3 regions of the Neopusillimonas aestuarii genome follow, and region 1 is predicted to be linked to each of the others. Evidence: predicted binding sites of a transcription regulator. Region 1 holds the regulator's gene; each other region holds the start of a gene.

The links. Region 1 encodes LexA, which represses DNA repair genes until DNA is damaged. Its sites were predicted from a motif close to ACTGTATNNNNATACAGT; they were not measured.
Region 2: the regulator LexA is predicted to act here: its motif matches at 1,693-1,710, upstream of recA (recombinase RecA).
Region 3: the regulator LexA is predicted to act here: its motif matches at 1,950-1,967, upstream of imuA (translesion DNA synthesis-associated protein ImuA).

The regions. Positions count from the first base shown of each region.
Region 1 covers NZ_CP049990.1:2,050,929-2,054,208, forward strand. Annotated here, with positions in the region: gene G9Q38_RS09965 (class I adenylate-forming enzyme family protein) at 1-62, shown strand, start outside; gene G9Q38_RS09970 (enoyl-CoA hydratase/isomerase family protein) at 59-868, shown strand; gene G9Q38_RS09975 (enoyl-CoA hydratase-related protein) at 888-1,700, shown strand; gene lexA (transcriptional repressor LexA) at 1,709-2,365, opposite strand; gene G9Q38_RS09985 (amino acid aminotransferase) at 2,456-3,280, opposite strand, start outside.
Region 2 covers NZ_CP049990.1:2,454,817-2,458,096, forward strand. Annotated here, with positions in the region: gene recX (recombination regulator RecX) at 1-518, opposite strand, end outside; gene recA (recombinase RecA) at 553-1,650, opposite strand; gene G9Q38_RS11925 (recombination-associated protein RdgC) at 2,010-2,909, shown strand; gene G9Q38_RS11930 (aspartate carbamoyltransferase) at 2,906-3,280, opposite strand, start outside.
Region 3 covers NZ_CP049990.1:2,156,987-2,160,266, forward strand. Annotated here, with positions in the region: gene G9Q38_RS10480 (DNA polymerase Y subunit UmuC family protein) at 1-1,241, opposite strand, end outside; gene imuA (translesion DNA synthesis-associated protein ImuA) at 1,207-1,938, opposite strand; gene ypfH (esterase) at 2,066-2,809, shown strand; gene G9Q38_RS10495 (NRDE family protein) at 2,803-3,280, opposite strand, start outside.

The DNA.
Region 1 (3,280 bases):
GCAAAATTCAAAAGAACCTGCTGCGCGATAAGTATTGGCAAGGCAAGGAGAAAAAAATATGAACTCAGTTTATGAAAGTTATCAGCGTTTGCAGTTCGATGAACCTGCACCAGGCGTATTGCGCATTACTATGGCCAACCCAGGACGTTTGAATTCCGCCGATGCCGTCATGCATGGGGAGCTCGTGCGGGTGTGGCGTGATATTGATGCTGACCCTGATGTTTCCGTTGCCATTATCCGTGGTTCAAAGGGGGCTTTTTCGTCGGGTGGCGACCTGGACCTCGTCAAAGAGATGACGGAAGACTTTACGGTGTTATCGCGTGTGTGGAAAGAGGCAAGAGACCTGGTTTATAACGTGATTAATTGTTCCAAGCCTATTGTTTCGGCGATGGAAGGGCCGGCAGTGGGTGCGGGTTTAGTGGCCGGCTTGTTGGCTGATATCTCCATTGCCGCTAAAGATGCACGCATTATCGATGGCCACACCCGATTGGGAGTGGCCGCCGGAGACCATGCCGCTATTGTGTGGCCGTTGCTTTGTGGCATGGCCAAGGCAAAATACTATTTAATGTTGTGCGAAAGTGTCTCCGGTGAGGAGGCTGAGCGAATCGGTTTGGTGTCGCTATGTACTGATGCGTCGGAGCTGGAAGCAAAGTCGCTTGAAATTGCCACCCGTCTGGCAAACGGCTCGCCTTCCGCTTTGCGTTGGACGAAATATGCGCTGAATAATTGGTTGCGGATGGCCGGGCCTACTTTCGATACGTCGTTGGCATTGGAATTTATGGGTTTTACAGGTCCCGACGCGAAAGAGGGGTTGGCCTCGTTGAAAGCAAAGCGAAAACCTGATTTCGATCAAAATTGCCCGTTATAAATAGCTGCGAGGAAAAAGAATGTCTGATCAAAAAAAAGCTCAACTTGACGCTTCGTCTGCTGGTAATGAGGTATTACTTGAGTTCCCATCCGCGCATATTGCGATTGTGCGCTTGAATCGTCCTCATGTGCGCAATGCCCTCGATCTGGGGATTCGTAAAGAGTTGGCCGCGGTGTTCAGATCGTTGGCCGATAACGCTGAATTACGTTGCGTCATTCTCACCGGCGGTGACAAGTTTTTTGCCGCCGGGGCGGACATTGAAGATATGTCTCGGATTGATGCGGTGCAGATGTATCACCGCCATACGGAACGCTTATGGGCTGCCGTGGCCGAGTGCCCTGTTCCGGTTATTGCGGCGGTGGCGGGCTATGCTTTGGGTGGGGGCCTGGAACTTGCCATGAATGCCGATATGATTGTGTCCGCGCGTAGCGCCCGTTTCGGCCAACCCGAGGTTCGGGTGGGAATTATGCCCGGAGCCGGGGGGACGCAACGTTTAACCCGTGCAATTGGCAAGTTCCGTGCCATGTACTTGTGCATGACAGGTTATTTGATCAGTGCTGATGAAGCCTATGATATGGGCTTGGTCAGCAAAGTGGTTGACGACGCAGAACTCATGCCACATTGCCTTGAGTTAGCGCAACATTTGGCCGGTCAGCCGCCTATTGCTTTACAACAAATTAAAGAAGTGGTTTTACACGGTGCCGATGCGTCGTTGGGCGCAGCACTTGCGCTTGAACGAAAAGCGTTGCAACTATTGTTTGCCACCCAGGATAAGCAAGAAGGGATGAAAGCGTTTCTTGAGAAGCGCAAGCCCGATTACAAAGGGTTGTGAATTTTAAGCTATTGCATGGTGCGAATGAGCCCCACCGCAATGCCTTCCAGAGCGAATTCGTTGCTTGCATCGACAATAATGGGGGAGAAATCGGGATTTTCCGGAAGAAGCTGAATTTGCCCGTTTTCGCGATGTAAACGTTTAACGGTAACGTCGTCGCCCAGTCGGGCAACGACAATTTGCCCGTTACGCGCTTCGGCTGTTTTGCGAACCGCGAGCAGGTCGCCGTCGAGGATGCCGGCGTCGCGCATGCTGAGGCCCCGCACCTTAAGCAAATAGTGAGGGGTGGCCGTAAATAATGATGGTTCTACCGACAGTTCCCGTTCGACATGTTCACTGGCCAGAATAGGGCTGCCGGCGGCAACGCGCCCAACTACGGGTAGTACCAGCGGGTTGAAGAGTACGCCCGACGACAGACTGGTTTGTGATAACGCTGGTTCAGGATCGGCTTCCACTTTCAGGCGAATGCCTCGTGATGCCCCGGCAGTGAGTTCTATCGCCCCTTTTTTGGCAAGGGCCTTAAGGTGATCTTCCGCCGCGTTGGCTGACTTGAAACCCAGCTCTTTTGCAATTTCAGCACGCGTGGGGGGAAAACCCGTGCGCGCAATTTGCGCACGGATAAGATCAAGAATTTCTTGTTGGCGTGAGGTAAGTTTGATGGCCATGGAATAAGGGCTGTATTTTTATACAGCCCTTATTCTGCCCTAGCGGATATAAATTGGCAAGCTTTTACTACCCTGGCCAATATGATTTGTTTAGAGCACTTTTGCGATAGATTTCGCAACGTGATCGATGTTGCCACTATTTAATGCGGCAACGCAAATACGACCGCTACCAACCGCATAAACACCATGATCGGCGCGTAATGCTTCTACTTGCTCTTTGGTTAGGCCCGAGTAAGAAAACATGCCACGTTGCGCCAAAACAAAATCAAAGTTTTGAGTTACGCCGTGGTCTTTGAGCTTCTGCACCAATTGCGCTCGCATATCGCGAATGCGGTTACGCATGCCGCTGAGTTCCTCGACCCACAGTTGATAAAGTTCGGGGGTATTCAAGACTGTGGAAACGACCGTGCCGCCATGAGTGGGCGGGTTGGAGTAGTTGGTGCGGATGACTATTTTCAGTTGGCTAAGAACCCGGGCGCTTTCGTCTTTAGACGCGCAAAGGAGTGTTAGTGCACCGACTCGTTCGCCGTATAGCGAAAACGATTTGGAAAACGAGGAGCTGATTAGCACGGAAATATCCAAGCCCGCAAATAAACGCACAACGGAGGCGTCGTCTTCGAGGCCGTCGCCGAATCCTTGATAGGCGATATCCAGGAAAGGAACCAAGCCGGTTTCTTTAACGGTTTCGGCGATTTGCTTCCACTGTTCGGCTGAAGGATCAACCCCTGTGGGGTTGTGGCAGCATGCATGCAGTACGACGATTGTGCCTTTTGGCAGTGTCTTCAATGCCGCCAGCATGCCGTCGAAATCGAACCCGTGTGTTTCAGGGTTGTAATAAGGGTACTGGTCGACCTGGAAGCCGGCTCGCTCAAAAATACCCCGATGGTTTGCCCAACTGGGGTTGCTGATGACAAC
Region 2 (3,280 bases), 400 kb from region 1:
TTACCTAATGCTGCCGCGGAAAAGCCTCGCGACGCCATAAAACGAATTTGCCGTGCCTTTTCCCTTGGAGAAGCAGGCGGCACACCAAACTTTTTTTCCCAGACCGCTTGAGCGCGCTGCAGTTCAGTATCAACAAGTTGTTGGCGAATGGATTCAAGCTGACCCGAATCAAGCCCATGCTGTCGCAACTCGTGCATGACCGCAACCGTACCCTTCCCCGGAGCCCGGCGATTTACCAGACTTTGGGCAAAACGCTCGTTCGACAACCAATTGCCTTGTTCAAGCTCGTTCAGCACCAGGTCGAGCTCGGCAGGATCGTCTGGGCTGACATGAGGAGCCAACTTGCGAGCCAACTCGTGACGGGAATGCTCGCGCCGAGATAAATATCCAATGGCGCGCACCTTCAAAGAAGGCCCAGTTTTTGAGGATTTACCACTTTCCGGTGAAAAGCGCTCGTCAGAAGGGAGGCCGGCCTGCGCAGACGCGCCGGATTGCCCGGAAAAATCGCGTTTTCGCATAGCCTCCCCTTAACCCTTAACTTACACCCAATGTTTAAGCCAGATCGGCCTCGGAACCTTCGGTATCACCGGTAGGAGAATCACCCGATTCCGTATACGCCTTGGCCTGGGCACGCGACACAATACCCATTTGTTCCCGCACACGGTTTTCGATTTCAATTGCCATTTCGGGATGCTCTTTCAGGTACTCGCGAACATTATCTTTACCCTGGCCAATACGGGTACCGTTATAGCTGAACCAGGCCCCGGCCTTATCGACGATACCCGCCTGCACGCCCAGATCGATAATTTCACCTTCGCGAGAGATGCCGGCCCCATACATGATATCGAACTCGGCCTGTTTGAACGGCGGCGCGATTTTATTCTTGACCACTTTCACACGGGTTTCGTTGCCCACGACCTCGTCGCCCTTCTTGATTGAACCGGTGCGGCGGATATCAAGACGAACTGTGGAATAGAACTTAAGCGCATTCCCCCCGGTGGTGGTTTCGGGATTGCCAAACATGACGCCGATTTTCATGCGAATCTGGTTAATGAAAATAACCATGCAATTGGCGCGTTTGATATTAGCCGTAAGCTTACGTAAAGCCTGGCTCATGAGACGAGCCTGCAAGCCAGGCAGGGAATCGCCCATGTCGCCCTCGATTTCCGCCTTGGGAACCAGCGCGGCCACCGAATCGATTACCACCAAATCGACCGAGCCTGAGCGCACAAGGGCATCTGTAATTTCAAGTGCCTGTTCACCCGTGTCGGGCTGCGAAATGAGAAGATCGGACAAATTCACGCCCAAACGGCTGGCATACTGAACATCGAGAGCGTGTTCAGCGTCGACGAATGCACAAGTGCCGCCTACTTTTTGCATTTCGGCAATCACCTGCAGAGTAAGCGTGGTTTTGCCGGAGGATTCCGGGCCGTATATTTCAATAACGCGACCACGAGGCAACCCGCCCACGCCCAGCGCGATATCGAGCCCCAGCGAACCAGTGGAAACGACCTGGATGTCGTGTTCGACCTGGTTATCGCCATAGCGCATGACCGACCCTTTACCGAACTGCTTTTCAATTTGCGATAAGGCTGCGGCCAGTGCTTTGGCCCGTTCGGCGGAAGCGGCTTTGCTTTGTTTGGCGTCCATGTAGTTTCCTTGGCAAAAAAGTGAATTATTGCATTAAATTATACTGTATAAAAAAACAGATAAACAAGTTAATAATCTGCAACCGTTACTATGCCGTTTTCGCTTTGCGCTTACAATCGCCAACCGGATGAAAATGTCTGCCTCGCAACTTCAAGTAAAGTCTTAAGTTACGGTAAAGTTCACTGAATGACTGCTTGCCTTGCGGCAAAACGGGACGACATTGAAACAAACACATAAAAATAAAATATTATGATGTAATTTATTAAGTAATATTCATAAATAATTGAATTATTGATAAATTTTCAATTTTTTTTAATTGTTTTGGTTCTAATTTAAGTTATTTGTTAAAAAGATACTGTATGTGGTTTAAAAATATAAAGATTTTCCGGCTTTCAACCCATTTTAGTCTGTCGGCTGAAGCCATCGAAAGCGTCCTGGAAAAGGCACGCTTTACCCCGGGCAGCAGCCTGGACATGGTCAGTATGGGTTGGGTGTCGCCCACCGATGAAGGCGGCTTGGTTCACTCTCTGGCCGGCCAGTATCTTATTAGTCTGCGGGTCGATAAAAAACTACTGCCGTCATCAGTTGTCAACCAGGTCGCACGAGCGCGCGCCGCCGATATTGAAGAGCAGCAAGGGTACAAGCCCGGCCGCAAGCAAATGAAGGAAATCAAAGAACGGGTAACGGAAGAGCTATTGCCCAAAGCCTTCAGCGTGCACCGCGATACCCGTGTGTGGATCGATACCCGCAACCATTGGCTGGCTATCGATGCCGCCGCCGGCGCCAAGGCCGATGAAGTCATCGGCATGCTGGCGAAAGCGCTTGACCCCTTCCCAGCCACGCCCCTGTACACCGAAATTTCACCCGCCTCGGCCATGACGCAATGGTTACTGGAAAACGACGGTCCAGGCGCTTTCACGATCGACCAAGACACGGAATTGCGTTCAACCAGCGAAAACCGGGCCACTGTGCGCTATGTGCGCCATAGTATTGAGACCGACGAAGTGCGCAAACACGTCCAAAACGGCAAGCAATGTACCCGTTTGGCCATGACCTGGGCGGATCGCGTCTCGTTCGTGCTAACCGATGCACTAGACATCAAGCGGATATCTCCACTTGATGTCCTTAAAGAGAACCAGGAGGCGTTAAGTACTGCAGATGCCGATGCGTTCGACACCGATTTCGCCCTAATGACCGGGGAACTGGGCAAAATGCTGAACGACTTGGTCGACGCACTGGGCGGCGAGAAAAAAGTTTAATCAATACCGTGGAACACGCTGTCGTCGGGCCCAATATGCGTAGGCGGGCTCCAGGTCACGTCGCGTAGCGAGTGCTGTACCAGCGTTTCCACCCCCAGCAACACCGCAAAAATTGCCATCCGTACTGGAATTCCGTTATCTGTCTGACGGAAAATCGCCAAGCGCGAATCGTCGTTCAAGTCCACACTTAAATCATTGGCTCCTTCACGACTGTCACGCGGCAACGGGTGCATCACAATGACATCAGGCCCGCAGCACTGGTCCACCAGCGCTTTGTTCACCTGAAAATCGGCTGTGTAGCCTTCCAGGTCTTCACCCGAGAACCGCTCTTTCTGCACACGGGTCGCATAAATGACGTCAACCCCTACCAA
Region 3 (3,280 bases), 110 kb from region 1:
TGATTACGCGCAATGAAATAATCGCGTGCCAGGTAAGGTTCAAGCCATTCGCTGCAGTCAATACGTTCAGGGCCTTGTAAAAGCGTTAAAACCTCGCCCTGATAAACGGGCTGGTGATTTCGAATGGCCAGAGCAATGGGCTTGGCGTACAGCCAGAAAGGACGAACCGGCCAACCGCCGGCAGGCTCGGCAGGTAAAGGTGTATACCCCTGAGTTGCCAGAGGGCGTAATGAAGTGTTTTGCCATTGATTGGCTTGTTCAGGACGGTGCAAAGCCTGAGGGTTGGGCGTTGATATTGCGTTAGGCCCCAGGCGGGCTTGGAGCAGATCGAACAAATGGGCTTCGTTTTGCTGCCATTGCGCCGGGTCGGGAAAAAGCGAAGGGGTGTTGTTCTGCGGCAAAGGGCATGTGGCGGGAATATGCAGGGTAAGTGCAATAACCGGAGCAGGCAGCTGTAAATTCAATAAAAGTTGTTGCAAGACTGCCTGAAAATGGTCTGTGTGCCAGCCGGGTTGCGTAATGCATACTTTTAAAAAGCCTGGTGGTTGGGCTTTACGGCCTTTTTCATGGTGCAGCAAAATATGCAAAACGGAGCTGGCGCAACGATGTTGTGCAAGCCACTGACAGGCCTGAGCCAAAAGTGCCGTAAGGGGGGGCTGTAATTGGGGTGCTTGTTGAACATGATAAGCAAGCTCATGGTGACATCGCCAGGTACTGGCAGGCTGAATCCAGGTGAAGTGTTCCGTTGTGCGGGCATATGCGGCGTCGACTGCTTGAATGAGCGCCGGCGTTGTACGTTGTTGCAACCCTGCGCGTGGCAATTGACGTAATTGGCCAATCGAATAGCAGGCGATGCCGTGCAGCCAGCCCAGATACGGTTGAGCCTGTGGGATAACGGATACCGGCAATGTATTGAGTCTCCGGTTTAATTGCGATTGTTGCAGAATACGCCGGCGTGATGTGACTGTTTGCCATGTCAGCCATTGTGCGCCCGTAGCGGTGGGTGCCATGGCCAGAATCGGCCTGACAGGTGCCATACGACAGTGTTTTTGAAGCTTTCCGGCCAATGCGCGGGCACCGTTAAACAATGACAGACTGGCTTGCACATTAAGTACAAGCGTGTGTGGCGCCGCCAGAGCCATGTGCGGCGTGTAACACTGCATTTCCTGTATTAACCAGTTCAGGGCCGTATGGAAATGCGGTGAATCAGGAGGTATGTACAGGCTGATCCAACACGACATGGTTTGAACCCTGGGTTTGGTGAAGGGCTTCTTGCTTGAAGGTAAATGATGCTCCTTTCTTGAAGGATAAAGGCAGGAATAAAGGCGCGACATGCGTTGGCCCTTGCCGCTTGATAATGCTGATGTGAATACCGTCCGGTGCGCCTTGCAGGCTCAGGCGTAACGGCGCCGGGCTGGCACGTTGTTGCTGTTGTTTTTGGCCCAGACCAAAAAATAGTGCAGTACTGCGTTGTGCGGCCAAATGTAGTTTGCGCGCAGCAGCCAGGGAAATAGGTGAGGGCAGCCATAGCAAGAGTGCGGCACAAGCATCGTGGCGCAGAATTTGTTCGGCTGTCCATAAAACCTGACTGGGTTGGTTGGGATGTACCCAGACCAGCTTGTTAGGATTTAATTGCCAGTGCAGCCAACACAGCGAATTTGGAACAAAGGGACAATTCAACATAATGATGCGTCTATGGGTGTTGTTTACAACCTGTTTTAAAGCCGGGGTTAACAAACTGATTTCACCCGAGCCTGTTTGCGTTGGCAGTATTTCAATGAATGTGCTGTTGGGCCAGCCACCGCCGGGCAACTCATCATTCAGTACGGTATAACCGGTTGACACAATGGGTTGACGGCCTTGCGCCAGTTGTGACGCACGCCAGAGCGCAGGGTGAATTTGAACGGGGGCCGCCTGAGCTTGAGATGCCGATTTCATGTTTGCATTTTACTGTATATATGTACAGTAAATAAAGTGTCTGATTTATGCAAGAGGCGTTGCGGCTTTTCGGCCGGCGCAACGCTACGCATTATGAAAGCCGGCGGTTTTTTCGTATCATGTCTTTATGAGTGAATATAAAGATACTTCCATTCCCGAGCCCTTGGTTTTTGCACCGGCCCATCAGGCTGCACAACAGCTTTTTGTTTTACTGCACGACAATGCCGCCGATCCGGCTCAATTGGAGGTGTTGAAAAAAAATCTAATGAAAGCTTTTCCTCAAGCCGTTCTGGTATTGCCATACGGACCTTTACGGTCGGAAGAGGCCGTTCATCACTGGTTTGACCAGACTGAGCTAAGTGAATATAACTACATTGGGCGTGTAGAGCGTGCGCTACCCGATTTGATCCGTTATGTACAAGAGGTGCAGGCTCATTTCGAACTGACAGGCGAGGCAACTGCTTTGGCGGGGTTTGGGCAGGGCGCCACGATTGCGCTTGAAGCCTCGCTGGCACAGCCCGACCTGGCAGGTCGGGTGCTTGCTTTCTCTGGTTGTTATGCCCGCATGCCGACAGAAGCGCCGCCGGCTACCACATTGCATCTTCTGCATGGCGAAAATGATCCCATTGTGCCGAGCTCAGTCATGCAAAGTGTACATAATCAACTGGCAGGCCTGGGGGGTGACTCAACGTTGGATATTGCCTCATCAGTGGGGCATGAGTTGCATGAGGCGTTGGTAAAACAGGCGGTGTATCGCTTGCAAACTTGCGTGCCCTTAAGAAGCTGGAAAGATGCCTTAAATGAATTGCAGTCGCGTATGGCCTCCGATCAACCCGCATCCTCAGTGCCGCCCGGAACAACCCTTCACTGAATTGACCAATGCCAATCGTGGCGTTCTGTTTCCAGGCCTTGCGGGTTATACGTTAGCTCACTGAATATCGCCCGCCCGTTACGATGAACGGCAATGACGCTGGAGCAGCGGGTGCCATAATTAGGGCTGATGATGAAGGGGCTGCTTAGAAGACGTTCTCGTTCAAGATCAAGGCCTGTATCGGGCAATAAATGATCGGGGGCGGGGGTTGTATCTTTCAATAATTCAAATACCCGGTTAATTGAGCGTTCCAGGTGCTCAATGGGGAAATGTCCCAGTAACTCACGTAGACGTTCAGTTTTGGGCCAATCCGTATCCAGTAAGTGGTTCGATAAAACATAACGCCCAGAGCCCAAGGGCTGAACATCGTGAGGATTGGCGGTTTGGTTACCCACGTAGACAGCCTGGGCTGCTTGGCCCACGATAAGGTTAAACCCTTGATATCGGTGGCCCTGTTGCGCGACGGCGCGT